4 regions of the Flammeovirga sp. MY04 genome follow, and region 2 is predicted to be linked to each of the others. Evidence: riboswitches for the same ligand, from Rfam matches in the RefSeq annotation. Region 2 holds a riboswitch; each other region holds the start of a gene.

Region 1 (8,114 bases), 800 kb from region 2:
TTAATATGGTCAGGTGTTGTACCACAACATCCACCAATAATATTCACTAATCCATCAAAAGATTCTAAGATTTTACTCATCTCTTCTGATGTCTGATCGTACTCACCAAATTCGTTAGGAAGACCCGCATTTGGATAGGCTGAAACGTTGGTATCAGCAACACGAGATAATTCTTGAATGTATGGACGAAGTAAATCTGCGCCTAATGCACAGTTCAACCCAACACTAAATAGATCCGCATGTCTGATAGAGTTCCAGAATGCTTCTACTACTTGTCCGGATAGCGTTCTACCCGATGCATCTGTAATCGTGCCAGATACCATCAATGGTAAACGTTCACCTTTATATAAGTTAGGAAATTCAGTTTCTCTCCCTTTTGGAGCTGCGGAAACTACCTTGCCTTCTTCAACATCAGTAAAATATTTATCTGCAGCAAATAAAGCCGCCTTACAGTTTAGTGTATCAAATACTGTCTCGATTAAGATTGTATCCGCTCCACCTTCTGCTAGACCTTGTACCTGTAAATAATAAGCTTCAACAAGATCATCAAAAGTAACCGCTCTATAACCTGGATCGTTTACATCTGGAGAAATAGATGCCGTTCTGTTTGTTGGTCCTACAGCTCCCGCTACAAAACGAGGTTTGAGAGGTTCCAATTCAGTGTACTCAGCAGCTGCTTCTTTTGCCAATTTTGCAGAGGCGTAGTTCAACTCATACACATCCGGCTCCATTTGATAATCGGCCATAGCGATCGTCGTACCACTAAATGTATTCGTCTCAACGATATCAGCTCCTGCTTTGAAATATTGTTTGTGAATATCACGAATAATATCCGGCTGAGTGATAGAAAGCATATCATTGTTCCCTTTCACATCACATGGGTGATCTTTAAATCGTTCACCTCTGTAATCCTCTTCACCTAATTTATGCTTTTGAATCATGGTACCCATCGCACCATCTAGTATGAGCACACGCTCTTTTGCTAACTCTCTGAGTTTTTTCGACATCTGATATTTTAAAAGTTACGTTTCACATCCTCTCCAATTGAAGAGTTAAAAACGTGCTTAAAAGTTACTGTTGAGACTTCCATTCCTGATTGAATGCTATAGCTCATCTTTCTCGGACACCTCCGAGGCGGGATTTGGCACCTGTAGCTGGGCGCAACGGTTGCCATGACATCTACGAGCCCGATCTCTTATGTCATTCGTGATAAGCACAGTGCAAATTAAATACAAAATGAAGAAAAGACCATATTTTATTGAATGAAATCGCCTTTTCGTCATCAATTTTAATACGAATACTTAATTTTTTTCAATTTTTTTAAATGTTCAATTTATCCAATAAACATAAGAGTATTTGATACACTTTATAAATTTAGAAATGGGTTGCGCAATCTGTTTCGAAACCTTTCGTACAGAAAAATAAAATCACGTTATCCGTAAATGACAACCGATTGCGCAACATGTATCGCAACATTCCGAAACTTTAAAAAACAGAAATCCAAAAATAGTACAACAATAGTCCACTTTTAGACAAAAGAACTGACTTACAACAATTTGTAATTCTATAGATTAAGGCTTAGAATTGTAAAAGACAAAAACATAGCTATCTACTGCGCAAAACTTGAAATGAATTATAATTTACTGCTATTACGTATTGTCTAAAAGTTATCTAGCTAGAAATTCTCTATTACAGTCATGTTTGATGAAATGACAAACATGCCCATTTTTTTTGCACATGTCCGTTACATGTCCATTTAAAACTACATTTAACTAATGAAAAAATTATTACGTTTCTTCAGTCTAATGCTATTGATGACCATAGCATTCACGTCCACATTGTATGCTCAAGAAAGAAAACTAACCGGGACAATTCTCGATGAAAACAAAACTCCTTTACCTGGTGTAAACGTGATTGTCACAGGAACATCAAAAGGTACAACTACTGATTTTGAAGGAAACTTTTCTATTCTTGTTTCAGAATCAGCCAAAACGCTATCATTTAGTTATATCGGATTTTTTGAACAAGTAGTTGAAATCGGAAATAAAACTAAATTCTCTATCATTCTAAAAGAAGATGCTAAACAACTTTCGGAAGTAGTTGTAGTCGGTTATGGTCAGATGGAGAAAAAAGATGTGACAGGCGCCATGTCTTCTGTTAAGGCAGAAGATTTTAACCAAGGTGTGATGTCCTCTCCTGATCAATTGATTCAAGGTAAAATTGCTGGTGTTCAGATGACTCCATCTTCTGGGGAGCCAGGTGCAGGTGTCAACATTCGTGTTCGTGGTGGTACATCATTAACTGCATCCAATGAGCCTTTATACGTTATTGATGGCTTTCCAATTGATAATACTGCATCAGACCCAGGTACTTCTGGTGTATATTCAAATTCTGCTAGAAAAAATCCATTGGCCACTATCAACCCTGCAGATATTGAGTCATTTGATATCTTAAAAGATGCTTCTGCAACAGCTATTTATGGAGCTAGAGGTGCAAATGGTGTCATCATCATTACCACTAAGAAAGGTAAAGAAGGTACTGCTAAAGTAAACTATGATGCTTACTTTGGAGTATCGACTATTTCTAAAAAATTGGGCATTTTAACTGCTGACGAATACCGTGCAGCTACTGCTGCCGAAGGGACTACTCCTCTAGATTTAGGAGCAAATACGGATTGGCAAGAAGTAATGACACAACAAGCAGTGACTCAAAACCATAATTTGGGTGTTTCTGGAGGAACAAAAACAACTCAGTATAGATTCTCTGTCAATTATCTTAACCAAGAAGGTATTATGATTAATTCGGGTATGGAAAGAATCGGTGCCCGTATGAACATCACTCAAAAGTTATCCGATAAAGTAACGCTTGGTGCCAACATGATGGGTTCATTCACTAAAAACAACAATCTTCCATACGGCGTTGGCGGTGCCTTAGATGGTGGTGTCATCAATAACATGATCCGTATGTCTCCACTCCTTCCACAAGACTATTCTTCAGCAAACCAATTGGAGAAGAACCCTTATATCATGGCTACGAATGTTAGAGATTTTACCAACACGCAAAGAGTTTTAGGTAATGCTTTTATAGAAGCTGAATTAATCCCTGGATTAAAAGGCAAATTAAATGTTGGTGGTGATTTAACTTCAGCAAAAAGAAATGCTTATTTACCTGGTACTATTGAATGGGTTGGTAAAGGCAATGGTAATGCAGATGTTCGTAATAATTTCCTTCATAACATGCTTTTTGAAGGTACTTTAAACTATACTAAAACATTTGGTGATACTAAATTGAATGCACTTGCTGGTTATACTTATCAAGCATTTGGATCGGAGTACAATGCCATAAATGCTACAGGATTCCAAGTAGATAATATTGCAGAATATAACCTTAATGCAGCTAGTGGACTTGTTATTCCAGATTCAAACAAAGAATCTAACAAACTGATTTCTTGGATTGGTAGAGCGAATGTGAGTTTTAAAGATAAATATGTCTTTACTGGTACATTAAGAGTTGACGGGTCTTCAAGATTCGGTGCAAATAATAAGTGGGGTGTATTCCCTTCAGTTTCTGGTGCGTGGAGAATTTCAGAAGAGGACTTCTTATCAACAAGCACAGTGTTTAGTGACTTAAAACTTCGTGCAGGTTGGGGTATTACTGGTTCTCAAGAAATTGGTAACTACCGTTCACTTCCTACTTTAGATGGTGGTAAATCGTTCAGTGCAGTAGGTATCGGATCGGGTGTAACGTATAACAATTACGCTAACCCTGATTTGAAATGGGAAGAAACTTCTCAAATCAACATTGGTTTAGATTATGAATTATTCGAAGGTAAAGTATTTGGTACTATCGATGTATATCAAAAGCATACAAAAGATTTATTGTTAGAGCTTCAAGCGGCTCAACCTGCACCTGTTGATGTATTCTTACAAAATGTGGGTGAATTAAAGAACCAAGGCATCGAACTATCAATAAATACAGTCAACGTAGCTAAAGATAATTTCACTTGGCAAACCGGAATTGTTGCCGCTCACAACAAAAATGAGGTATTAAATATTGGCGATTATGATCAAATACTAACGGGCGCTGTTGGTGGTCGTGGTCAGGTAGGTCAATTTGCCCAAGTTATTCAAAAAGGACTTCCTTACGGTACTTTTTATGGCAAAAGATACGAAGGACTTGATGAAAGTGGTAATGCGATTGAATCAGATGATCTTCATGTATTAGGACAAGCACTACCAAAATGGACTTTAGGTATCAATAACTCTATGACGTTCGGTAAGTTTGATTTTAATTTCTTCTTTAATGGTGCGTTCGGACATCAAGTATTTAATAACACAGCACTTGAATTCTCTTCTACTAATGATATCTACAGCGATCAATCTACTTATAATGTGATGAAAAATGCTGTAAATGAAGGAATCAGAGCGACAAAATACAATTCTAAATTTATTGAGGATGCTTCATTCTTGAGATTATCAAACCTAACATTCGGTTATACTTTCGATATGAACGAAGTGAAATTTGTGAAAAACTTGAGACTATATGTTTCAGGACAAAATCTATTTGTCATCACAAACTACTCTGGTTACGACCCAGAAGTTAATGCTCCTGCGGGAGGTACTCAAGTTCCTCCAATTGGCATTGACTATAACAACTACCCTGCTGCCAGAACATTCATAGGCGGTTTATCAGTTGAATTTTAATCCTCTCTTTTTACTAAAACGAAACAATCATGACAAAAAATAAATGGATCAAGCTTTTTGCAATGGCTTCACTAATCGGAGCTTCAGCTTGTACTAACCTTGACGAAGATCTTCATAGCTCAGTGACGGATGAGTATTTCCAAAATCCTGAGAATTTAGCCACTGCCGTAGCACCGATTTATGCTTCACTTAGAAGTTTCTATCATCATGAAAACTATTGGGGTTTTAATCAAGTTTCCTCTGATGAAACGCTTGTTCCTACAAGAGGTGGTGACTGGTATGATGGTGGAAAATGGCTGCAATTAAATGCACATACTTGGGATGCTACTCATCCTCACTTACCTGGTTTATGGAATGCTCCTTACACTGGTATTGCTAGAGCGAATGGTTTATTAGAAACTTTAGAATCTTTTAATGAAACGGATGATATTAAATCAACTAAAGCAGAAGTACGTTTCCTTAGAGCTTATTATTACTTCGTTTTAATGGATATGTTTGGTAATGTACCATTAGTTTTGGTATCAAAGCACGATGGTGATACTCCAGCATCTTCTCGTCCTGAACTGACTCAATTTATCATTGATGAATTAGAAGCTGTAAAAGATATTTTACCTGCTTCACCTGCATATGCTAGAGTGGGCCAAGGTGCAGCTTATGGTTTATTGGCGAAGATTTATTTAAATGCTGGTGTCTATTTACAAGATGGTTCAACTGTTGTTGCTCCAACTACTGCTCAATTAGACAAGGTAATTGAATATACGACCAAAGTAGAATCCCTAGGTTATAGCCTCTATTCTTCTTACTTAGAAACATTCAAATTAGGGAATGAAGAAGGGAATACAGATTATATCTTTAGTATCACTTATACTGCTGATGATCCACTGGGTAACCATGGTAATTCATGGGGTGTTCATTACGATACTTATAAAGTGAAAGGTGTAGAATGGGCAGTTCCTTCAAAATGGAATGGCTTTTCTATAATGACTGATCGTTATGAATCATTTAATGATGATGATTTGAGAAAAGAACAATTCTACACTGAATTTGAATCTGTAAGTGGCGATATCGTTCAACACGAACCTGAATTACCATTATTTGATGCAAATAAAACACAAGGTGTTCGTTTGATGAAGTGGGAGCCTGATGCTGGTGCAGTAGGCGTTTCTTGGGGTGGATGGTCAGGTAACGACTTCCCTATCCTACGTTATGCAGATATTTTATTAATGCATGCTGAGGCATTGGCTCGTAAAGGGGATCCAGGAACTGCGATGCAAATCATCAATACATTAAGAACAGAAGGTGGTCGTTTTAAAAGTGGTTCTGCTATTGCAGATGCAAACACTCATTATGCTCAGCTATTATCTGATGGTAAAGTTGAGAATGAATTAGACTTCATCTTAATGGAAAGAGGTTGGGAATTATGTTGGGAAGGTGTAAGAAGACAAGACCTTATCCGTTTCGGCAAATACCTAGATGTATGGCAAAACAAGCAAATGGAGAATGATCCTGATGCTTTTGAATTAAGAATGAATGATCAAGATGTTGAATATCAGTTCTGGTTACCTTCTCAAGGCAAACCATCAGATGGTGTAAAAAGGTATTTATTCCCAATACCTCCTACACAGGTTGCCACCAACCCAAATCTTGATCAGAATACAGGTTATTAATTTCTTAAAAAGGAAAAAAGATCCGCATTTACTTTATTATTGAGATAAATTCAGACACCATCGAATTCTGTTCGATGGTGTTTTTTTTATTCGTTTTTTAGATGAAGATCCACTAATTAATTTCAAACTGAGCAAACAGAGCCATATGATCTGTCGGCCAAATGCCTAACGGAGACACAATACTATCTTCTGTGACTTCACTTACTACTTTATTATAGGCAATAGATGCTCTCGGACCTATCAAATACGTTTTCTCACATCTGATATTTTGAGAAGGATTGTAGAATATATAATCAATTCTATCCCTATCATCTGATTTTGGTGCCCAAACTAATTTAGAAAAATCAACATCCGGATTATATACAGGAAATGTAAAACCAGGGTGAGAAATTGGATTAGGGTACTGTTCTCTATAAACATCTTTAAAATTATTATCCTCTAATTCTTTGGTACAAGTCCATGGGATCACCAACCCATTATGTTCATATTTATGCTTATTCGCCTCGATCCAATCTAAGTGTGACGCCTCATTGAAGTCTCCAGCTAAAATCACTACCCTACCTTTATCCATTTCTTTTCTAGCATCAGCTATAAATAGTCTTATCGCTTCGATTCTCTTCGATCGATTATTGTCGTTTAGAATAGAATCTTTATCGAAAATAGGAGCCTTCAATTCCTTCCATGTACTTCCATCATATCCTCTTGGTAAATAAATTGCACAATTTCTGTAATCTAAATGAGCTGAATAAAAAGCTATTTCCAGATGATGAACATTAATAATAGCTTTAGTGATGGATCCCCTATCGTCTTTAACCGGATAAAACATTTCCTGCTTAACGATAGGATATTTTGATAAAATACCTGAATCTTGACTGCTATCCATATAAAAAGTAAAGCCCTTTTGCTTTAGATCTTCTACCATACGTTTTGCTAAAGAACTTTTATTATAGTTTCTCACCTCGCTTAAAGCAATAATATCAGCTTCTGAATTGATAATCTCTGTAATTATCGCTTCATATCCATTAGGGACAACCGTCCCTTCTTGCCATATATTAAATTGAAGGACTTTTATGTTATTTGATGATGATTGAGAACAAGAGGTAAAAAATAAAACCCCTAAGAATAAGGATAATAAGGTGTTTGTTTTCATGATAATGGATTCTAGTATTGTTGTTATCGATCGACGAAAAAAAATTTTTTTTTCAAAAAAAATCAAACTTGAATTGTACAAATTTTAAGCAAAATAAGTACATTTTTCAGAAAATCACACACTATTTTCAACCGATTGCACCCCATTTTTTATTAAAAATTGTCCTTCTATCTATTTCCGAAACCGATTGAAATTGTATTTATTACGCTTTTAAGTAGTTTTATCAAAATAATACAATTTTAACTATTTTCACATCTATATATCCACTTTATAATATTTGTAAAATACGAATGTATGTCGTACTATTGTAATGTAATATGAAATGAAAAACAGTCGAATACATAATAATAATGACGTATTTGACAAATATGAAAATGAAATAAAATTCTTTAATCAAACTCTCTTATTGTCCATCTTAAAAGAGTGATATAATAATAATACAATTATAAAAAATATGGCGGGTTGTAAGTAAAACTTTTGTCTATGGTTTTACAAGCGGTGTCAGAGGGTGCATACTCTCTGACATTCCCCAAAAAATCGAAGTGTTTAACACTTCAACCTTCTTACTATAAGTTGCAATCTAATTAATAAGAT
Region 2 (8,114 bases):
TGCTCGTATGATGGAAGCAGGTTTTTCATTAATGCAAATGGCAAAAACTTCAGCAAAATTAGCTTTACTAGAAGAAGCTGGTTTACCATACATCAGTTTATTAACTGATCCAACAACAGGAGGTGTTACTGCATCTTACGCAATGTTGGGTGATATTAATATTGCTGAGCCAGGTGCCTTAATTGGTTTCGCAGGTCCTCGTGTAATTAGAGAGACTATCGGTAAAGATCTTCCAAAAGGATTCCAATCTGCTGAGTTCTTACAAGAACAAGGTTTTGTGGATCTAATCGTTAACCGTAGAGAGTTAAAGAGAAAATTGACGACAATTTTGAAAATGCTTCAAAATTAATCGGAAATCTAATTATATTAAGTCCTCAGAATTGCTTTATAAGTTCTGAGGACTTTTTTTTGTATTTATATTTTTTGATTTTCATCGAAACGATCTCTTGATATCGTTTCTTACTTTATAGATCCCCTAAGAAAATGCGTGAAAGCACCGGTAAAACAAATGTCGATTGGTTAACGGTATTTATTTACATCACTATGGTGATAGTTGGTTGGCTCAACATCTATGCTGCCGTTTATCAGCCAGATGCCCCTACAAGTATTTTTTCTATTTCACTCAATTCAGGTAAACAATTGATGTGGATTGGAGGTGCACTGCTCATCGCCTTTGTTATCATGGTGGTCGACTTTAAGTTGTTTAGTACCATCGCCTATCCCGCATTTATCATCACCTTGCTTATGCTGACCTTCGTTTTGGTCTTTGGTCACTCTGCAGGTGGTAACACATCTTGGATCAAGATTGGATTTATACGTATACAACCCTCCGAATTTGCCAAATTCACCTTAGCCTTAGCATTGGCCCGGTATATAGATAATCCTACCGTGAAGATTGAAAAATGGGATGGATTTTTAAGCTCAGTAGCAATAATATTAATTCCGTTTGGAATGGTAATGCTTCAAAAAGATACAGGATCGGCATTGGTATTTGCCGCTTTCTTTTTGATGTTGTACAGAGAGGGCATGCCGTGGTGGATTATGGCTGTTGGACTTTGGTTAGTATTCTTATTTGTTACAGCACTCGTCACAGACACTTTAAGTGCCGTAGCATTATTGGGTGGTATGACAATCATTGCCATCATTTACCTTATTTACACAAAGAAAAGTAAATTCTTCCTGTTTTTAGTCGTCGGGTTTGGTACATTATCTTTCCTATTTACAGAAGGTATCGACTTCATTATGTATGACGTGATGCGTCCTCACCAAAGAAAAAGGATTGAAGTATTGGTGAACCCTAAAATCGATCCACTAGGAGTAGGTTACCAAGTAAACCAATCAAAAATTGCCATTGGTTCTGGTGGACTTGCAGGAAAAGGATTCTTAGAAGGGACACAAACAAAGTTTAACTTCGTACCTGAACAATCTACCGACTTTATCTTCTGTACTATTGGAGAAGAACACGGATGGATTGGAAGTTTAATTACAATAGGCCTATTTGCCGCCTTAATTATACGATTAATTATATTAGCAGAACGACAGAAATCTACATTCGCACGAGTCTACGGCTACTGCGTCTCCTGCGTATTCTTCATTCACTTTATGATTAACATGGGAATGACCATCGGTATTTTTCCTGTAATCGGTATCCCATTACCGTTCTTCAGTTATGGAGGATCCTCCCTTTGGGCATTTACAATGATGTTGTTTACGTTTATCAAACTAGATAGTCATCGTTCGCAAATGCTTGCAAGAAACTAGAGTTAAGTGAAGGGTTGTTTATGTTAGTGAATTTCAGAGATTTCTTTGTTATATCAATCTAACAGCAACTGTTTTTAAGTTAAAAGTTAAAAATGAAAAGTGAAAAACGTGAGATGTTGAGTCAACGCTCGTTTAATGTAAGTGGACTTTGAAGTTTTTCGTGTTATTCAATTTAGATACTTTTGGTAGTTAAAAGTTAAAAATGAAAAGTGAAAAACGTGAGATGTTGAGTCAACGCTCGTTTAATGTAAGTGGACTTTGAAGTTTTTCGTGTTATTCAATTTAGATACTTTTGGTAGTTAAAAGTTAAAAATGAAAAGTGAAAAACGTGAGATGTTGAGTCAACGCTCGTTTATTGTAAGTGGACTTTGAAGTTTTTCGTGTTATTCAATTTAGATACTTTTGGTAGTTAAAAGTTAAAAATGAAAAGTAAAAAACATGAGATGTTGAGTCAACGCTCGTTTTAGGCAGAGAGGTACACGAACCACCCACGAATAGTTTAACTAACTACGTTTTTCATTTTTAACTTTTCATTTTTAATTTAAACCAATTTCCCTCCGCTCTTCACTTTTCACTCATCGCTCTTCACTAGTTTTTACTCTTCCAACATCCTCTTATTATGAAGAATAATACCTATGTTGAATAAGAACATCAACTCGTAGTCTTTTTCGTTATAGTGACTTACTGAAAAGCTTAATGGGCCTATGGGTGAGTGATAAATGATAGATCCTGAAGCGGCATAATCTGTGCTTTCACTAGAGAAAAAAGAGTGTTTTGTCACTTCCGGAACAACAGAGAATTTGTCAGATGAATACCTTGTGTCTGTAGTGAATATATGTCCCTCCATTAATAATTGAAGGTTAGGGGTGAATACAGATTTCATTAATTTTATACCACCTGCAACAAATCGAGGACCTCTAAATGTAAAATTAAATATGGTTTTAGAATCCACTAAAGGATAATAGGCAGGTGCATTGGCTACAGAAGAAGGTGTACTGAAAGAAGGCTGATAATCTGACCAAGTAGCATGACCTCTTACACCAAGAGTTAAAAAATTAAGATTGAAATACTGTTCATATTGTGCCTGAAGTGTAAACCAATCTCTATTTATTGATCCACTAATTTTTTCTGAAAGTTCTACCTGAAAATCATTATCAGAAAGAATGTATTTTCCTGAAACTTTGACGTGTCGACCTCTATCAGGGAATTGTTTGCGGTTTAGGGAGTTTGCTTCCCAAGCTCCACCAAATAGGAAACCTTTGTGTTTGTCTAATCCTATTAAATTGGTAGAAACTTGATTTCCGGAACCATCACCTGCATCCACTAGGAAAATCTGATCATAATTGTCTTCATTCCAGAAGTAACCTCCAAAACCATATATTTTATATTGTCTTCCTAGGGCTGTGCTAATTTTACCGCCAAAGTAATTGTCTTTTCGAAGGGTGTTTAAACTATTTCGTTTTTCGAAAAGGAGTTCAGAAGCATTGGCATAATTCCATCGGTTATGAATAAATTCTGCTCCTAATGAGAATGGAAGTCTTTTAGCATATAAGGACTCTACTTCAGCACGGAAAGAGTTGTAGAAGGATCCACCCATAGCATTCACTCTTACCGTATTTAATGATCTGGTAAAGACATTGAATTGAGCATTTACATAAAACTGACCTATGTTTCTCGTTGCAATGTTACCACCCACACCGAGACGAACCTTTTTATTTGGAACTACATCAATATGCAATTTAGCGTCATCATCTAAGCTGTCGTAATAAAAATAGGCATCAAGGTTATTGAAGTAATTGTTAGAAAGTAGCATGCTGTACCCTTGATAGAGGTCTTCCATGGATGCCTTTTTTCTACGATTAGGCTTTACAATGTTTCTCACAAATAATCTTTGACCAAAACTGAGATTATCACCTAAGTTTACATGGCTCACTACTTCCTCTTGTGGATCATATAACGAATTGAAACGACTTGGTCGAGGTTTAACTTTTGGTTGATCATCACCATAGACTTTAACGACAGAGTCGATCATTGTTCTAGCATACCGATCGCCTATAGCCAGCAAAGAGTCTACCGGAGTAAAATCAGCTGCAGAATATTCATCAACAGGAACACCTAAATAAATATCTTCTTTATCGTCAAGTTCTTTGGGGTAGGTGTTATTCATGACAATGAACTTTAAAACATTGCCTTTGATAAGTTCTTCATCTCTATCATATGGATATTCTTCAAACATATCATGTGCACCAAGGTTTACCGCAATGACCATGTCGGGATTAAATTCTTCCTTCATGACATCTACAGGGATGTTGTTGTAGATACCACCATCATATACATATTTATCTTGGATTTTTACTGGAGAAAAGACCAATGGTACAGCCATAGATCCACGGATAGCACTCATTAAATCTCCTTCACCTACGGCAATGGCTTTTCTTTCGAAGATATCTGATACTACGGCTCTAAAGGGAACATCTAGATTATCGAAATCGTAATCAATTTCTTTGGAGCGTTTAAAAAGGCGGGCAGAAAGGTTATAATTCAGTAGGCCAGTAGGGATAATTGTGGGATCCCATGATAAACCATAAATGGAATCATATTCAATATTAAAGTTCACCCATTCAGCTCCTCTTTCTTGTCGACCAAAATAAAATTGATCGTCGGTATTGACTTTACCTGATACCCAATCTTGGAATTGAGGGTCTCTGATAAACATTTCCAATTCATCTGTGGTGTAACCTGCAGCATAAAATCCACCAACAATTGCTCCCATAGAAGTACCCGTAATATAGTCAATTGGAATACCATATTCTTCAAGAACTTTAATGACAGTAATATGGGCAATACCTTTTGCTCCCCCTCCACTTAGTACAAGGCCAACAGTTTTTCTATTTTTTGTTTTTTGATGAATAGATAAACTATCACTTGATTGAGCAGAAGTGATTAGGTTAGATAATAGGAATAGAAGTATAAGAGTGAAACGCATATATCGTAAAATAAAAAAATCCTTGTTGGTGAAATTACCAACAAGGATTTAGAAATAATATTATTTATAGAAAAATATTACAATCCGAAAGCAGATTTAATCTTATCGACATAATCTAGTTTCTCCCATGTAAAGAATTCTACTTCTTTTTTCTCGATTGTAGTAGTCGTTACTTTCTTACCGTCTTTTTCTTCGATATTTCTGATCTCCAATTCAACTTCTTTTGTATATGGTTCTTGTCCCATATGACCATAAGCAGCTGTTGGAGAGAAAATAGGGTTAGTAAGACCTAAACGATCAACAATTGCCTTAGGACGCATATCGAAAAGCTCGTTTACGATATTTGAAATTTCAGCATCTGTTTTGTCTATTTTTGAAGTACCGTAAGTTTGTACGTTCAATGATACTGGTGTAGAAACACCAATAGCATAAGCCACTTGTACTAAAGCTTCGTCGGCTACACCTGCAGCTACTAAGTTTTTAGCGATGTGTCTTGCAGCATAAGCAGCAGAACGGTCTACTTTAGATGGATCTTTTCCTGAGAATGCACCACCACCGTGAGCACCTTTACCACCGTAAGTATCTACAATAATTTTACGTCCAGTCAAGCCAGCATCACCGTGAGGTCCACCAATAACAAATTTACCTGTTGGGTTGATGTGGAAGATAGTATCTGCATCGATTAAAGCATTTGGAATAACTGCAGGAATAACGTGTTTTTTCACATCTTCTGCGATTTGAGCCAATGCATCATCGTCTGATTTATTTGGGAACTCATCGTGCTGAGTAGAAACAACGATAGTGTGTACTCTTTTAGGAGTATTGTCCTCGTTATATTCAATGGTTACCTGAGCCTTAGCATCTGGTCTTAAATAACCGATTAATTCAGGCTGAGTTTTACGGATTTCAGCTAATCTTTTTACTAGACCATGAGAGAAAGCAAGTGCCATTGGCATATAGCTTGGCGTCTCTTTAGTAGCGTAACCAAACATCATACCTTGGTCACCAGCCCCTTGATCTTTATCTACACCTTCACCCACGTTTACACCTTGAGCAATATCTGGAGATTGGCTGTGTAATGCTACTTGAACACCACAAGAGTGAGCTGCAAAGTAATAATCTTCTTTATTGTATCCGATTTTGTCGATAGTCTCACGAACAACATCTGGAATTTCAACATATGCTTTTGTCGTAATTTCTCCAGCAATTACAGCTAAACCTGTAGTAACCATAGTTTCACAAGCCACACGTGAAGTAGGGTCTTGTGCCAACATAGCATCTAAAATTGAATCCGATATTTGATCGGCAATTTTATCTGGATGCCCTTCAGATACAGATTCGGATGTGAATAAATAGGTCATATTTCTATTATTTATGATAATCTCATTTAAATTTTACATTCCATTGAGTGATATACTCTGCTTTTTCAATGCTTGGAATTTTCCCTTCAAATACCAATTCTGATGTTCCCATTCGTTCGATCTCATAGGATTTTACAGTTTTGATATTTCTGTTCAGATTCCAATGGAAATTGTAAGAAGCAGAATCCACTTGTTGCAACATCAATTTCTTCGATTCATCAGAATTTGGTAGTTGCGATGTGATGATATTCATCCAATTTACATTCTGAACCCATTCAGCTTTTTTTCTCTTCATTTTGATGAAAACCTCCTCCTTCTTAGAGAGGTTAATTTTCGAGAGAGCGGAATTGAATGCATGAATATCAACAAATGCAAAACGAATACCTAACCTCCAATGGGTAGAGTCTAATAAAGTCTTACAATTGTACACACCGGGAAGAGTATTTAATTCTCGGCTTAGCAATTGTAGTGGTTTTTCGTATTTTTTTGGTTCAAAAATGCGTTGATCGTTTTTGTCTTTATAAGCAGAAATAATATTGAAGATATCTTTACTCTGAGAAAAATCAAAAGTAAAGGAATAATCACCTTTTCCGCTTTCTGTCACTTCTAACTTTTCTTGTAGCTCAAAGCATCCTGTTAAAAATAACAGTAGACAAAAAGAAATAATATGCTGTTTTAAACTTCTAAAAAACACTCAGCCCAAATTTTGGTTCATCCGTGAACTTATCAGTATAGACAGTATTGCAATGCAATGAATATGAAATTTTATGGAGTTAAACTCATCTTTTCACGAACACCTTCGTGGTGGGAGTTGGCACCTTGCTTTGAGGAGCGCAGGTTGCCAAGACTTCATAGGGCCCAATCCCTCTGCCTTTCTTGATAAGATTGCAAATGCAAATATAGAAATGTAATAAAGTAGTACAAAAGTCTTTGAAGTTTTTTTATCAAATAAGTTTATAACAAATAGAATTTATAAAAAGAGGAACTACAGAATTCAATCAGAATTGTAAAAATGAAATCTGATTTTTCTATAAACAAATACAAGTGTTTGTGGTTTTTATCAAAAAAGTAGATGTTGAAACGTTAAGAAAATCAATGATTTAAGAATAAAAGATCATCAACTCTATATCTCTTCAGATTTCAAACAGATTTGCCTACTACTTTTGAAGCAGATTTAATATTTACTGTAAACTCATGTTTAAAAGAACTTCTCAATTATTCACATTTTTGACTTTCATTTTCCTTTCAACGGTTTTCGCTAACAACAACCCCATTAAGAAAGGAGTCATTATCGGTTCTGTTTCCGAGGACGGAACAAACGTACCGGTAGAATATGCTACTGTAAGTGTATTTACTAAAGATACGCACACCCTTGTAGGTGGTACCGTAACTACTGAAGGAGGTAAGTTCGTCGTAAAGAACTTGTCCGAAGGTACGTATATGGTAGAAGTAACTTTTATCGGATTCCAAAAAAGCATTCTAGAAAATGTAGTGATCGATAAATCTAATTACTCTAAAGATATTGGTAATGTAGTACTGACTACAGATGCTGAAGTACTTGAAGCTGTAGAAGTTGTTGGAACCCAAAATACGGTGACCTATGACATCGACAAAAAGGTAGTCAATGTAGGCTCACAATTCTCGGCTTTATCAGGTACTGCGGTAGATGTACTACAAAATGTACCTTCTATAAATGTAGATGGAGATGGTAACGTGAGTTTGAGAGGTAGTTCTGGATTTACCGTACTTATTGATGGTCGCCCTTCTGTATTGGATGCATCAGAAGCTTTACAACAAATTCCAGCCTCAACTATCGAAAATATTGAATTAATAACTAACCCATCTGCCAAATACGACCCTGATGGAACGGCAGGCATTATCAATATCATTACTAAGAAAAATAAATTAGAAGGTGTAAGTGGCGTAGCCAACGTAAATGTAGGTCGTTATGGCCGATTAGGAGGAGATTTCCTGTTAAACTTTAGAAAGAAGAAATGGAGCTACTA
Region 3 (8,114 bases), 2.0 Mb from region 2:
AAGGAAACGTTTCTTGTTATAGGCATATGTACTAACTAATTCAATAGTTTGTTTGTCAATCGATAATTCATCTGTAGCGCCCTCAACAACATAAAAAGCACCTTGAACAGCATTAATTTTTTCAGTGGTGTATGCAATAACTTCATCACCTAAAGCAATCAAGTCATTATGCGTTCGAAGAATTTGACCAATTTCAGCTTCACCCGTAATAATCCAGTTACGTTCATAATCTCTTTTTTCTGCCTTTTGAATACTGTCTCTCATAGAGATTAAGGCATTACCTAAAGTATCATCTTCTGATAAGGCAGAATAAACGGCATCATAATTACCATCACCAATTTGTTCCGAAAAGTTAGCGGTACGTTTCATACCATTGACTACTTCCTGAACGGCCATTTGCATCTCTCCAATTTCATCATTTTGGATATCATCAGATACTTCGTGAGGTAGGATACCTTTGGCGATATAGTTTAGTCTATTTTTTAATCGAATAATCGGCGATGTAAGGAACTTAGAGAAGGTAACTGCTACAAGCATTACAATCAAAATGATAATAATGGCTGTGTAGACAAAGGTTAATATCAACCCATTTAGACCACTTTTGATTTCATCATAATCAATCTTTACCACCAAACCCCATTTAGTCGTTGGAATGTAGTTCCAATAAGAGATTGTTTTCTTTCCTCTCCAGTCAATATCATAACCGAAGTCTTTGGAATCACCTTTAGCTGCTTTTTGTATAGCTATGTTTTTAGGGTCACCTTCACTAATTACTTCTGTGAGGAGATTTTGGCTACTTTTTAATGGGGAAATAATTGTTACATTCTTTGCTGCACCTTCAGACATTCTAGACAATAGAATTTCTCCTGTGTCACCAAGTCCAGTTCTATTTTCAACGATAGGATAGATGTTTTTTTGCAGGGAGTATAAGATGATAACGTGACCTAATTCACCATATCTTGATTTCATTCTAGGTGAGACAATATACATATGCACTCCTTTTTCTGTGTTAAAAGGTTCAGAGAAATATGTTTTTGTTTTCGCCTTTTTGATGATTTTTTCAAATGTTTTATTTCTATCACCTACAATTACAGAAGCAGGGAAAGTATAACTGGTATATAAAACACTACCTCTATCATCAGAAATAATAATATTAGAGTATCCGTTAACGATTTGTTTTGGGAATAAATCGTTATCTAACGTTCTTTTTATAGCGTAATAAGTGGAATCCTTATATGCACTTGATTTAGTTTTGAATAAGTACTTTAATTTAGTCGTAGAAGAAACAATCAGAGCAGATTTAGATATATACTTTAGGTTTTGCTCGAGTAATTTAAACTTCTGATCAATTTGTTCAGATTTTAATGTACTGATAACATCAAAAGTTTCAGAGTAACGCCTTTCTACGGAATCTTCTGTTTGTATATAAGAAAGAAAACTGATAATTGCTACTGTAATGGTAACAACCATAAGCATAATTATCGTGATCTTAGTACGTATCTTTAAATCTTGAAAGAACATATATAAATAGATTTTCTGCTTTTCTTATTAATTATCTTCTGTGAACCATATGGTTACTTTGTCAAGAATCTCTCTGTCATCAGGTGAAAAACTCTTGAAAGATGCTAATTCAACAACACCCACTAAGTCATGTTCTGAGTCAATAATAGGGGAGATCATTAACGATTGAGGAGAAGCATCTCCTAAACCTGATACAACATTAATGTATTTTTCAGGAACATTATTAGTAATGATAGATGATTTGGTTTTGGCAACTTGTCCAGGTAGACCTTCTCCTAATTGATAGGATAGTTTATCGTTATCAGGAAGAAAGAATGCAAACCCTCTTGCATATTCTAATATTGATTCGCCTTCAATTTCTTTTAGTTTATAATAAATACCAGTGCTTACATTAAATTCTTTACAAATAGCATTTAGTAACTTTTGATCTTTATCAGCTGCATCATTACTATCTACAATAGCTGCATGAATATTATTGCGAATAAGTTGAGAGCGTTCTTGGATAGCATCTTTTCTTTCTTCTTCACTTTCTTGATTTTCCTTGTTGTAATACTTAGGAACGTAGATGATCTGATCTTCAGGATCTTTCATCAAGTCTGAAATCAAACGGAATAAGAAAAAGAATAAAATGGCAAATGTAAAGCCTAATGTATAATATGTTGGATTAGCAACTTCTCTTATTTGACCAATGATTTTATCATCAGTAATTTCTAAGCTCGTTAATATTAAATTCGGTAGCTCATGAATATCCCAAATGGAATAAATACACATGAATAAGAAAACGATACCTAAATAAATATTGAAAGGTTTAGATTTGTCAAAGATAAAGTATATACAAGCAGATATAAAAGTAAGATCGAGGAATCGAATAGAAAGTAAATAGGTTTCTCTATTGAATTGCTTCGTGTCCAAAATTCCTACTAGTGATAAGATATTTGGAAACCTCATTTCTAGAAATATTATAGCTGTAAATAGAACTGCTAAAATACCACTAATGATAATGCCATATCGTCGGATATCTGATCTCGACCCTTTTCTTCGAATATTTGTTTTTTTCTGCGTTGTTTTCAAAATGCTAAGAAGGTTGCTTGAAAATATTACACAAGATTTTATTTACTAACGTTTATTTTTGCTGAGCCTTGTATAAACGTAGTAGAAAATTTTTAATTTTTTCTGATTCAAGGCATAAATCGATGTCTGTTATAGCTTGTGCCGATTGAGGCATTGTCGCCATAAGACTTTCATCAGGATCTTGAATTATTGTATAACCACCTTTGTCTTTGACAGATTTCATGCCCTCTGCTCCATCTTTGTTTGCTCCAGAGTACAAAATACCTATCATTTTTTCTTTAAATGTGTAGGCCGCTGTATGAAAAGTCAGATCTATAGATGGTCTAGAATTATTGATCAATCCCTCAGTAGAAAGAGAAATAGAATTTCCTAATTCTATACACATATGGTAGTTCGCAGGGGCTAAATATACCATCCCTGGTCGGATAGTTTCTTTATCCTGTGGTTCAATAATCTGTTTTTTACTGCGGATAGATAATGCTTCAATAAATCCGTGTCTTACATGTTTTAATCTATGTAAGCATAAAAATATAGGAATTGGAAAATCTTTTGGTAAGTCGGCCAATAATTGGGTGATTGGCTTAAAGCTACCAGCAGAGCCCCCTATAACGATACCCTTGTAGGTTTTCTCAAAAACGGATTTATCTACATTGAATAGCATAGAGGAATTATTCTTTTATTTTTTTGTAAATTTTCTCCTCGTTGTTTACAACGACAAATTTATTGGCAATATCACACCATATAAGTGACTCTTTAGATCCTATTGCTAGATTGCCATATTTGAATAAACTGTTATGAAGCTTTTTCAGTACTTCGTTTTGAAGTGTTTGATTAAAGTAAATCATAACATTTCTACAAAGAATTAAATCGAATTTAGAGAAAGGATTACCTTTGACTAAATCCTGTACTCTAAACGATACTCTATCCAATAAGTCAGGGTTTACATAATAAAACCCATCTCTTTCAATAAAATAATCTAATAATGCAGCCTTACCACCATAGCGCTCGTAATTGGATTGATTCAATTCCATATTCTTTGCACTAATAGCTGCTTTTTTTGCTCTCTGAATTATAGACTTATCAATGTCTGTTGCAATAATAGTAGCTTTATCAAGAGCGTTTGCTTCTTTTAGTAGTATGCACATAGAAATAACCTCTTCACCAGAAGAACACCCTGCGTGCCAAATACTTATTTTATCATGTTCATTTAAGACCTCAGGAATGATTTCGTCTCTTAAGGAAATCCAAAAAGTAGGGTCTCTAAACATCTCTGTTACATTAACAGTAATCTCAGAAACAAATTCTTGAAAAAACTCAGGTTTATCTTTAAACCTTTTGATTAATGCATCTACGGATGAAAATTTATACAACTCAACAACTCGGCGAACTCTTCTAGTAAACGAAGACATTGCGTAATTTTTGAAATCATAATCAAAATTATCGTCTAAATATTGGGTAAGCCTTCGCAGCTCTGCAATTTCAATCTCACGTTGCATAATAATTGGTAGTAGAAGATTAAAAAATCTATAATTGGTAGAAATAATAAAAATCCTTTTTTCATGAAGTTACGAAAAAAGGATTGAAATATGATTTTTTGAAGAAATTATCTTCTTGATTTTACCAATTGAGGACAGTCTGCATGTTGATCCATTACTTCATATTTCTTTCTTTCTTTTTTGAAATAAGAAGATGATGCATTGCCGTATTTGTTAGAGCAAGAAAAAGCGAAAACTCCTAACAATAATAATGCACTTGCGGATAAGAGTCTTTTAGTAATATTTTTCATGTTATTTGATGTTCATTATAGACATACATTATCCAAACGGATATACGCCAATGCAAAATCAAAATGTGTGCCTAAAATTATAAGACTACTCTTTTTTTATTTTTTTGTTTGAAAAAAGCTCTGATTGCCGCAGCAATTTTATAAGTCTCCACCAAAAATCCATCATGACCATAAAGAGAAGTGATTTCTTCATAGGTGACATTTGGAATATGTTGCGTAATAAAACGTTGCTCAGATACAGGGAATAAGACATCACTAGTAATGCCAATTACCTGAGTGTATGCCTGTATACTCTGAAGTGCTTCTTCTAAAGATTTACGGTTTCTACCTAAATGATGACTGTCCATTGTTTTAGATAAAGTCCAATAAGAATAAGCGTTAAATCTTTTAGTTAATTTATCACCTTGATATTGCTGATAAGTAGATGCTCTGTAATTATCTACTTTATTTACGTCTTTTTCAGATTGAGTTTCTTCATAAGTGCTATAGTTTCTATAAGATAACATAGCAATAGCTCTAGCAGCCTTTAAACCATTAACTCCGGCGTTATCACTTTTGTCTCCCCAAGTAGGATCAGCTTCAATTGACATCCTTTGTGCTTCATTAAATGCAATACCCCAAGCAGAATGTTTAGAGTTTGTTGCACATATAATAAGGTTTTCCATCATTTTGGGATGCATCACTGCCCATTCTAAAGCTTGTTGCCCTCCTAAAGACCCTCCGATTAAGGTATTAATAGATTTAATGTCCAAATGATCTCTTAAGATATTTAAAGAGTTGACAATGTCTCTAATCGAAATGTTAGGAAATGAATCATAAAAAGGTTCTTTGGTTTTAGGGTTTATAGATGTAGGTCCTGTAGAACCATAACATGATCCTAAAACATTTACACATATAATAAAGTGATCCTTGGGGTTGAAGATAGCGTCTTCTCCAAAAAGTCCATTCCACCAGTCAAAAACATCGGCATTACCAGTAAGGGCATGACATACCCAAATGACATTGCTTTTGTCTTGGTTTAACTGACCGTAGGTGTAATATGAAAGGGTGAACCCTTCTAAACTTTCCCCAAATTCCAGATCAAATTTTTCTTTGTATGTATAATAATGCTGTTGCATTTATTGCTCTTGATTACGAATGAAATAAATGAGACACAAAAAAAGACTTCAAATAAAGCCTAAATCAAGGATACAAAGATTGGATAAGTAGTACAGAAGGCATCTTCATCACGTTCCGATATTTGCTTATAGTTCCTAAAAATTTAGGCTAGGATGTAGCACCTTTTCATTATTTATGATGGTTGCTAGAGGGTCTTTGAGCCTAGTCTCTTGCCTCTTCTTTATAAACACTTACGTCTTTAGAAGATGTAAATGGTATGCGATTTCAAAATAAATGTAGAATTTAGAAAAAAACAAACCCTTACCTCTTTATTTACGAGAAGTAAGGGAAAATGATTGTTTTTTTTGAAATATTATAATTCTACAATGATTCCGATTGAAGGTTGTAATAAACCGTTCGTTGTTTCAATAAACTTAGGAACGTATTTGCTTGGGTCGTTAGGATCTACTACAGGATTACCCATTTGATCAATTTCTGTAGTCAATATTGGCTGACCTTTCGACTTATAATTATAAATGTTTTGGATATCCAAGAAGAAATTGATACTCCACTTATTGAAATAGTAATGTTTGTCAACTCTAACATCTAATTGATGTTGTGCATCTAAACGTAACGTATTGATCTGTGAGTAATCTCTAACTCCTCTACGCTCTGCATCCCAAACTTGTCTGTCCATAGATGCGTCAACATCGTATGGAGTATAAGGAGTACCTCCAGAGTATAACCATCTAGCTCCGATCTCCCAATTTCTTTTTAGTTTTTTACCACCAGTTAAGGATACAATGTTTCTACTATCCCAAGAAGAAGGTGCGTATACATTTGGATCTGCATTGGTAAACTCTGACTGTACATAAGTATAAGCTAAGATACCATAGAATCCTTTGTAGAATTTTTGCTGAGCCAAGAATTCAACACCTCTAGATCTACCCAAAGAAGTACTTGTTACTGCTTCAGAACCAATTACACCAAAATCAGCACCTAAATTGGCCAAAGAGATTTGGTTATTAATTGAGTATGGATATTGATCGTATAATTTTTGGAATCCTTCAACAGTGAATTTCAAGTTCTTTTCAGGGATTTTATATTCTAAACCACCCACTAATTGTTTGTTTCGGATATAGGTTAAGTCATTTTCTTTGTTGACAAATTTGCCATCTTCTTTATATCCAAGCGTGGTATAAGTCGGTAACTGATAATAGATACCTGTATTGAAGTTTAAACTCCATCTTGGAGTGAACTGATATGAAGCTGAAAATCTAGGAGAGAACTGATCTAATAAATTACCCATAGTATCTGAGTAATCATTCGCGTCTACTCTTGCTCCTAATGATAATGTGACTTTATCACTTGCTAATTTCTTTGAAACTGTACCAAACGCTCCCCATTTATTTAAAGGAAGATTACTATCAAAAGTAATGGTCTTTAACTGATCGTCATCATAATCATATAAAGTCTGGAAAGTTTTATTGGTATATGTAGCGTATTCATAATTCACACCGTATGAGAATGTGAATCCATTATTTGTGAACGTTACACCCTCTAATCTAAATTTATTTTCTGCTTCGGTAGAGTTGTAATCGTAAATTTTTGCTTGATTTCTATCGTTGCCAGGATGTTTGAACTGATTGTTGGTTAACATATTTCGAGAAGCTACAAACGTAAATGTTGAGTTGTCTCTAAAATGTTCATATTTCGCCCCGATAGTATAATTCCACTGATTTTGTTCAGGTAAATTATTTAAAGTATAAACGTTTTGCTCGTAATCTTCATCTGTTGGTTCGCCAGGTGAATCTGCCAATTTAAATTGGTCGATAGCACCTAATCCTATGATTGATATTTTGTTTCTTTGATTGATGTCGTATTTATACTTTAATTGGAAGTCATTGTAAGTAGGCAAGAATGGTAATCCCAATACACTAAACAAGGCTTGTAAATAAGATTGTCTCGCTGATACAATAATTGATGATTTATCAGTTACAGGTCCCTCGAATGTAATACCAACATCCGATGTTCCTAAAATTAAGTTAGTTGTATGCTGATCTGTTCTTCCGTCTTTTTGTGAAAATTCCATCACTGATGATAAGGCATTTCCACGACCTGATGGATAGGCACCAGAATAGAATTCTACATTTTCGATAAAATCAACGTTGATCATTCCAACCGGACCACCTGATGCTCCTTGTGTAGCAAAGTGGTTGATGTTAGGAATTTCAATTCCATCCAAGTAAAAGCGATTTTCGTTAGGAGCACCACCTCTAATTAATATGTCGTTTCTAAATGAAGCCGTAGATGCTACACCAGGAAGTGATTGTAAAACTCTTGAAATGTCTCTATTGGCACCAGGAGCTCTCTTTACTTCTGTTACACCAATACGTTGAACAGATACAGGACTTTCGTCAGATTTGTAAAAGCCATTGGCCACAACTTCCACTTCGTTTAGTTCTTGAGTGGAAGGTTTTAATTGGAAATTGACCTGTGCAGGTCTAGAGTTGGTAACTTCTACTTCTTGTGATGCAGGGGCGTAACCAACGTAATTAACTACAAGGTTATATAAACCCGGTTCTAAACCTTTAATTTCATAGTTACCATTGTCATCTGTTGTGGCTCCTTTTGTTGT
Region 4 (8,114 bases), 2.1 Mb from region 2:
ATAGAGTGATAAAACGAATGGATGAATTAAAAAGTATTACAAAAAGAGTTAAGGTCAACTGATTTCGAATTCATTAATCAAAAAAAATGGACATTGAAATACAACGTCCATTTGATAATGCGAATTTATTTTTAAGCCAAAAGACCTTTACCTTTTTGAGGATCTTTAGAATAGCTGAGCGAACTTTTTAACATGCTGTTACCTCTATCTGATACACGTTTATCGGCTCCACCTTCTTGTCTGACAATTTCTTGCAGTACCTCTCTCTCATCTATCATAGAAATCTGATGTAACTGATGCCAACCTTTTTGTTTACAAAGGCTACTAATAGCATTGTTAAACATTTCTCCAGTTTTTACAATCCATTTATTTACAGTCATATCAATTGCAAAACCAAGTCCCATTGGCGAATTAATAATATCTGTAATTGGAATATTACTTTGATTGAACTGTCCTGTATTGATACTCAGTTTGATACCTAATGCTGGAGTTGCATAAGCTTTTACAGCTTGAATAATTTGTGCTTTTATCAATTTTGGATGGAAAGCTGCTCTAATAAACGGACCATACATTTGATGATGATTTCTCAATTCTTTTTCGGCATCTATCCCTTTTAAAGTACCTTTCCCAGGGAAGTTAATAATCAGTTCTCCTTGATGAATATCGTTATTTCTGGTAGTGTATTCCACATCAATTCCAGCATTTTGGAAGATACTTCCAAACAGAGCAGGTTCTGTAACCTTCATTCTTGCAATTAATGGAGCAAGTCCTCTGCCTCCTCCCGCAAATTGAATAAATCCGTAAGAAAAGAAAGCTTTATCATAACTATTGATGGCATCAAAGTTTCCTTCATGACTAGAAACTACTTTCATCGCCTCAGCTAAGATAGGAGATAACCCAGCTTCTTTAAAAACGGATAAAGGAACCTCATTAGGAAGGGATTTTCCTAAATATCCAACCCCATTATAAAATTGATTATACCCGCTATAGACAAAATTACTAAACTCAGCAGTTTGAGTTTGTCCAGTTATTGGGTGAGGGAATGATAAAGTATATTGAGTATATTCTTTTAAGAACTTAAAGGTAACATCGTTAGGAACGATTTCTCCATAAGTATATTTATCCGTATCTAACATTTCAGTTCTACTTGGCGAACCCACCCACCAATTCAAGCGATAGCGATCTTGAAGTTTACGAATTGCTGCCATAGTCTTAGGCACTCTTTGGCCTGAAATGTTATTAGTGTTGCCTCCTACATTCCTTGGGCTTTCATTGTGTTGACCATGTAAAATACCCAATTGAACAAGTCTTTTTTGCACATTGTCAAGATCTGTTGGGTGTATAGAATAATTTGTGCCAATTCTGCTATAAAGTCCTTTTGAAAACAGTTGTTGCCCATCAATTTTTGATAACTGATAGATACTATTTCCTTGTGCTTGTTTCACAGAATTATTTTGTGGTGAAGAATTATTTTTTGATGTTGGTATAAATAACTTCTGTCCAACATAAATCCTACCTTTTGGAATATGATTGGCCGCCACTAATTCTTGTGGTGTGATATTATATTTCTTTGCAATCTTAGATAGAAAATCACCCGATTGTACGGTGTACACATTTACTTCCTCTTTAGTAGTAGGTGTTACTTTTGGTTTTACATTTAATTGAGGACTAGGAATAGTGAGTACCTGTCCAACATAAATAGTAGCACCAATTGACATATTATTAGCTGACAAAATCTCTGCTGGAGATAAATCATATTTTCGTCCAATAGCATACAAAGACTCACCACTTGATACAGTATGTGACTTTTGAGAAGAGGAAGGTTGCTTTTTAGGAGGAGGAATCACCTTCGCTTTACCATTGTTTTTTACCTTGAGTTGTTGCCCAACATAAATAGGCTGACTAGAATCAAACCCATTTAATTCTAATATTTTTTGAGGGCTGATCCCAAATTTTTGAGATATCTGATATAAAGTATCTCCTTGAAGAACAGTATATACTTCTGGTGGTGTTTTCTTCTTTATTGTAGTTTCTTTCTGTTCTGAGACTATTTCAGAACCATTACTATCTGATGTTGGAATAAATAAGATCTGACCAATATAGATTGGACTATTGGGCTGCATCTGATTTTTTTCTAACAGTTGTTGAGGAGTAACATTATATTTTCTTGATATACTGTAGAGTGAATCTCCTTTTAAAACGATATGCTTTTGAATATTTGATGAAGTGGATGAAACAATATTTTTTTCTTCATCACTTTCTAATTCTGGTATGTAAAGTTCTTGACCAATGTAAATTCCATTATTCGGATCTAAATCATTTTCTTCAATAATATCCGCAGGTCCAACATTGTATTTTTTTGCGATGGAATATAAAGAGTCACCCTGTGCTACAATATGGATGATATCCTCATTTGAACTATTCTCAATAGTATTATTGACAATAATATTTTGACCAATTTGTAGAGTTGGAGGTGTACTCCAATTATTAAGACTTAATAATTGATTTGTAGATAAATTGTGTGCTCTTGCGATACTATATAACGTATCGCCGGGTTGGACAGCATAACTCATTTTTGGATAATTTAAACGATGTGCAAATCACTTTGTAGTACAATTTAAAAAAATAAAACCTATCCTCCATAGAGAATAGGTTTATCTTTCTACTGTGTTTTGATTTAGGACATAAATGTCCCTAAAATTTAAGGTTTTTAAAGTCCCCAAATAAAATTTATATGGGTTCTTCTACCGTATAAAGCAACAAATAATATTTTTATTGATGATAATGGGGGTAAAGTACGTGGACACTTTAGTGCCCACGTTTAAGGTAAATATATAATATTATGTTAGTAGATGGGGTAGAAAAAAGGGAGTCACTATACGCCCACTAAACGTGGTTTAATATTTTTTTTTGCTTTAAAAAATTATTGTTTCTATAGCGACTTAGTTATTAATAGTTAGTTAAAATAAGGTAGGTTTTAGTAGTTAGTAATTGTTTCGGTTATGGTATTAGTAACGAGAGTTTGAATAAATAGTTACAAATATTTGTAAATAGTTAATTTGAATGAACTAAAGAAGCTATGTTTTAGAGATAATATGTTAATAACCACTTGATTTTGGAGAAAATTCATTGACAAAAATTGTACTATTTCTAGAATTACTTATTCATAAAAAGAGAATTGTAACTATTTCAAGTATCTATATAAATAATTGAAGTTTGTTGGATATTTTTTGAACAAACTTCTACAACAATTCAAATACAGAAAAAAAGAGAGCGATTATACCGAAATATAAACGCTCTCATTGTTTGTATATCTTCGTCAAATTATATGAAGACGATAGAATACTATTATTTTTTTACGAATTTTGTTAAAATAACAATATGTTGTCCATTCACACGACCTTCGATATGTTCCGGGTTGTCGTGTACCAGAGATATATTTCGAACCGCAGTTCCTCTCTTAGCTGTAAAATTCGCTCCTTTAACTACTAAATCTTTTACTAGAACAACAGAATCACCATTTTCTAAAATTGCTCCATTTGCATCTCTATGGATTACTTTATCTTCATCATCTACACCCTCTCCAGTTGCTTCTGCCCATTTCAATGTTTCTTCATCAAGGTAAAGCATATCTAGAAGGTCTTGTGGCCATCCTTCAGATTTTAAACGTTGCAACATTCTCCAAGCCAATACCTGAACCGCAGGATTTTCATTCCACATACTATCATTTAGACATCTCCAATGGTTTGCATCCATTTTAGATTTATCAAGAATTTGATCTTGACAATGCTGACATAAATTAGCATGGTCTTCAATATCTTTAGAAGATTTTGGTTCTACTAAAAAAGGGGAAACATTTTCTTCTGAAGCACATAATTCACATACTCCGTTACTTCTTTTCTGTAAATCTCTTTCTAAACTCATTGGTATAATTGATAATGTGGAAATATTAATGACAGATCGAAACTTTAAAATTCAATATCATTGTTGAACTTAAGTTATCAGCTCACTTAAAAAGAGAAAATCATTTCCTTATTTAAGTGATACATAACAAAAATGCAGAATTTTATATCAAATTGTACTTTTTGTAAACGATTATTTAGATGGATTATTCGTTAATAAAAGGATCTGAGAAAGCTGGGTTGGTTAAGAAATCCTCATCAGTAAGCATATTTAAAAATGTGAGGATAGCTTTTTTCTCTTTTTCTGTTAAATGCAATTTTACGGGATCACCAGGAAAAATAGGTTCATTGCTCCCTTCTCTAATTAGGGCATCTAAAGTTTTACTATCCTTTACATGTTCATTATAATGCTCTAAAACTTCTTCAAGTGTATTGAATCTGCCATCATGCATATACGGTGCAGTAACAGCTATATTTCTTAAACTCGGTGCCTTAAATTTTCCTTTATCAAACTCAGACCCTGTTACATCAGAAAGGCCCTCTTTTAAATTATCATCGTCATCCAAACCATTATTATGGAACCCTCTAAACCCTTTAAAGTCACCTGAGGTTAGAATATTTAAATGACAATCACCACAATTTCCACCTCTTAGGTTTATACTTGGTTCTGGATGAGTAAAGAACAATTGAATACCTAATAACTCTTCTTCGGTAGGAATGTAACTTCCTTTTAAGTACTGATCGTATTTAGAATTACTTGAAATTAAAGTACGTTCGAATTGAGCAATTGCTTTGCCAATATTTTCTTCAGTAATGACTCCGCTGCCAAAAGCTTTCTCAAAAATCGGAGGATATTTAGGGTCTGATTGTAAACGCTCAACTACTTCATCCAAAGTCATGTCCATCTCTAGCACATTTTCGATAGGGCCTAAAGCTTGATCTTCTAAACTACCAGACCTTCCGTCCCAGAAAAATTTTCCTTGCCACATAGCATTCACAATAGCCATACTACTAAATTCACCTACACGACCATGAATACCTTCGGCTAAAGCTTTTCCATCTGTAAATGATAAGGATTGTTGATGACATGTTCCACAAGAAGTAGAATGATCTCTGGAAAGTTGTGTATCGTAAAATAGCATTCGACCCAATTCCACGCCTTTTGTAGTGGTTGGGTTGTTTTCTGGTAATACAAAATTTCTTCCAAAATGTGAAGGCAACTCTAGGGGATAAGGTTGATTATTTTCATCATCAATAGTTGGATTTTCACAGCATGAAAAAAGAATTGATAAGAATAAGGGTACTATGTAAAGATTAAGTTTCATGTTATTTAGAATACTTTAAGTTAGGTAATCAGTGTTGAAATAAAAAGGAGACTTAAAGTTTATTATTTTTTTGTGAGGGAGTAGTGTCTTAAATCATCAACTTTAAAAAAAATGAAATGTTTTTGTTAATCAAGTTTAATGATTTGGAATTAAAGAATTATCATTTTAATCTTGCACAATAATCATCAAGAACCTTTAGGTACCAACCGAGCAAAGTAGCCACGGTGGTAAAAATGATGTGGTCGATTTCTAGACAAAAAAACTAAATCACCTCCCTTATTTCTTGATGTTCGTTGAATTTTATAACACTATAATTTAAAATTATGGCAAGTAAAGAACCGTTTCAATTAACATTAAAAGAGTGCTATCAAGTACTAAGCAATCAATTTGTATCGACTTCAGAAGAAGTAAAATACAGAAACCTAACTATGTTACAAGCCGAAAAATTGATGGGGTTAAGAGGTCGATCTGATCATTCTTTACCAAAACTTTATGGAAACTCATTATTAGAAAGAATTAAATCAGAATTAGAGTAATTTTATTTTAGCTTTCTTGGTATATCTTTCTGAGACATCTTGAGCAATGATCTGAATTTGATTTTGCTTCCTAAGATTAATGACACGCATATTTAGGTATAGAATCTTATTGTTTTTTATCATTCGAACAATAGCACTTTCTGTAAAGCCAGAGCGTTGTGCATCTTCCATTAATTTGAAAAACAAATGATGGTCTTGATGCATAATCATTTGAAGGATTTGATTCTTCTTACAACCAAAACATTCATTCCACATAATGTTAGAGAGTACAATTGTACCATTTTCATCTATGGTAGACATGATATCGTAAATGGTTTTATCGCAAAAAAATCTTGATGGAGGGGTTAGGTCAAAAGCTTTCATCATATCTACTTTTTCTATTTGTTGAAGCATAACATGATAGATCGCAGTTGAACATAAATTGATAGATCGCAATAGGTTTTTTGAATATCCTTCTCTCTTATCACATAAACCAATTAATCCAATTTGTTGGTTTTGATGAAATATAGGGATTAATAAAAATGAGAACCAGCTTGCTTGTGTTCTGTACTTATCTTCATCATAACTAAAAAAGGGGAGTTGTTTACCATGAGCCAATTTCAAATACTTTACTGCTATTGAGGAAGTATTTAAAGGGCCATTACCAAGCATCGGTATATTATTTTGAAATGAGGTACATTCTATCAAGTTGGAGTAATTGAGTTTTTCCAAGTCTTGATCAATCAAACCTATAAATCCATAAGTTGAACTTGTAATTTTACATAGTTCATGTATAGTTTGATGAAGAATTTCTAATTCACCTTTTATGTTATTTTTTAATTGATCGATAATGCACTCTCTTAAACCATATAAATGGTCTTTTATAGTAGTAGTCGTATTGAGGGTCATGTGAAGTGTAATTACAAATAAAAAAGATATCAGGTTTAACGGGAAAGTATCAGAACAACACTCAATATATCTCTTTAAGTTTCTTGTCTCCTAATTCGTGATGTGAGTTATCGATTAAAAACTACGTACCATTTGATCTATCTTTTGATATGTGGTTTATATAAACAAGTAGTGAATGGTATTGATCCAATTTTATACTTGACTTATAGTAATAAAAAAACGACAATCTGATGCATTTATCAAATTGTCGTTGTGGAATGTATATTTTAATTACAACAAGTAATTGATGTAAGATTATATTAAACTTAATTCATTCTAACGTTTTTAGGACGATTAATACCATCATATCCTTTACGCTTTTTGGATCTCTCGGTTCTTTTTAATCTGATTTCTTCAGAATCTTCTTGTGTAGATTTACTCACACTTAGAATAATACCTATGGTCATACCTGTAAACAATAAAGAGGTACCACCCATACTTACTAATGGTAAAGGTAAACCAGTTAATGGAAGCAATCCTGTGACCACGCCCATATGTACAAATGCCTGGAGTATTAAACTAAAGGTAAGACCAGCTGCCAATAAACCACCAAATGCTTTTTGACTAGTAGCGACAATTGCCATTCCCCGGTAAAGTAGGGTAATGTAAAGTCCTATAATTACTAAAGCCCCAATTAAACCATATTCTTCTACCACAATGGCAAAAACAAAATCAGAATAAGAGTGAGGTAGGAAGTTTCTTTGAGTACTTTCTCCAATACCTTTACCTGAAATTCCACCAGTTGAAATTGCGATATAAGATTGTTCTGCCTGATAAGGTATTTCAGTTTCACTCATAAAAGAAGATAAACGAGAAACTGCAGTACCACCTCTTTGACCAAATTGGTAAACAAACAAGGCCGCAAGGCAACCAATCGCTATCAACATAAATAAGTATTTAACGGGAACACGCCCGATAAATAACTGAAGCATAATAGTGAGGAATAACAAAGAGGCTGTAGAGATATCAGAAACACCTATTAATCCACAAATTATACCTGTCCATACTAATAGAGGGACAATTGCTTTATTAAATTCTCCAATATCTCTTTGTCTTTTCCAAAGCATGGAAGCCATATTGGCGATTAGTGCAAGCCTTGCTAAATCAGAAGGCTGAAAAGTAAAATTGATAAAAGGGATTTCGATCCAACGAGAAGCACTGTTTATTTCCGATCCAAAGAACCAAGTAAATAACAGTAATGGGATTGATAGTAAAAGTGCATATCTTGATAATCTAGAATAGTAAATATAATCTATTTTATGACAAACGTAAGCACCAATGATACCAACAATGACAAGGGTAGAATGACGTAATAAGTAATGCTCATTATCACCACCTGCTTGCATATAGGCTAAAGACCCGGTAGCACTGTAAACAATCAATATCGAAAACATCGATAATGTGATCATTACACCCCATATGAT

The links. Region 2 has a riboswitch for S-adenosylmethionine ahead of MY04_RS00355 (hypothetical protein). Riboswitches for the same ligand answer to the same signal wherever they lie in the genome.
Region 1: it holds a riboswitch for S-adenosylmethionine, as region 2 does, so the genes downstream of both, metH (methionine synthase) here and MY04_RS00355 (hypothetical protein) in region 2, are expected to answer to the same signal.
Region 3: it holds a riboswitch for S-adenosylmethionine, as region 2 does, so the genes downstream of both, metX (homoserine O-acetyltransferase MetX) here and MY04_RS00355 (hypothetical protein) in region 2, are expected to answer to the same signal.
Region 4: it holds a riboswitch for S-adenosylmethionine, as region 2 does, so the genes downstream of both, MY04_RS08970 (hypothetical protein) here and MY04_RS00355 (hypothetical protein) in region 2, are expected to answer to the same signal.

The regions. Positions count from the first base shown of each region.
Region 1 covers NZ_CP003560.2:901,264-909,377, reverse strand. Annotated here, with positions in the region: gene metH (methionine synthase) at 1-1,007, opposite strand, end outside; SAM riboswitch class I at 1,108-1,216, opposite strand; gene MY04_RS03575 (SusC/RagA family TonB-linked outer membrane protein) at 1,776-4,703, shown strand; gene MY04_RS03570 (RagB/SusD family nutrient uptake outer membrane protein) at 4,733-6,370, shown strand; gene MY04_RS03565 (endonuclease/exonuclease/phosphatase family protein) at 6,483-7,520, opposite strand.
Region 2 covers NZ_CP003560.2:100,791-108,904, forward strand. Annotated here, with positions in the region: gene accD (acetyl-CoA carboxylase, carboxyltransferase subunit beta) at 1-349, shown strand, start outside; gene rodA (rod shape-determining protein RodA) at 484-1,761, shown strand; gene MY04_RS00345 (patatin-like phospholipase family protein) at 2,357-4,747, opposite strand; gene metK (methionine adenosyltransferase) at 4,825-6,108, opposite strand; gene MY04_RS00355 (hypothetical protein) at 6,131-6,712, opposite strand; SAM riboswitch class I at 6,885-6,994, opposite strand; gene MY04_RS00360 (outer membrane beta-barrel protein) at 7,303-8,114, shown strand, end outside.
Region 3 covers NZ_CP003560.2:2,091,293-2,099,406, reverse strand. Annotated here, with positions in the region: gene MY04_RS08450 (PAS domain S-box protein) at 1-1,476, opposite strand, end outside; gene MY04_RS08445 (GAF domain-containing protein) at 1,549-2,592, opposite strand; gene MY04_RS08440 (chemotaxis protein CheB) at 2,645-3,253, opposite strand; gene MY04_RS08435 (CheR family methyltransferase) at 3,261-4,088, opposite strand; gene MY04_RS08430 (hypothetical protein) at 4,196-4,378, opposite strand; gene metX (homoserine O-acetyltransferase MetX) at 4,456-5,496, opposite strand; SAM riboswitch class I at 5,620-5,726, opposite strand; gene MY04_RS08420 (TonB-dependent receptor) at 5,850-8,114, opposite strand, start outside.
Region 4 covers NZ_CP003560.2:2,216,792-2,224,905, reverse strand. Annotated here, with positions in the region: gene MY04_RS08985 (muramidase family protein) at 132-2,573, opposite strand; gene MY04_RS08980 (PhnA domain-containing protein) at 3,349-3,924, opposite strand; gene MY04_RS08975 (cytochrome-c peroxidase) at 4,109-5,227, opposite strand; SAM-I-IV-variant riboswitch at 5,405-5,498, shown strand; gene MY04_RS08970 (hypothetical protein) at 5,551-5,763, shown strand; gene MY04_RS08965 (GAF domain-containing protein) at 5,755-6,651, opposite strand; gene MY04_RS08960 (FtsW/RodA/SpoVE family cell cycle protein) at 6,957-8,114, opposite strand, start outside.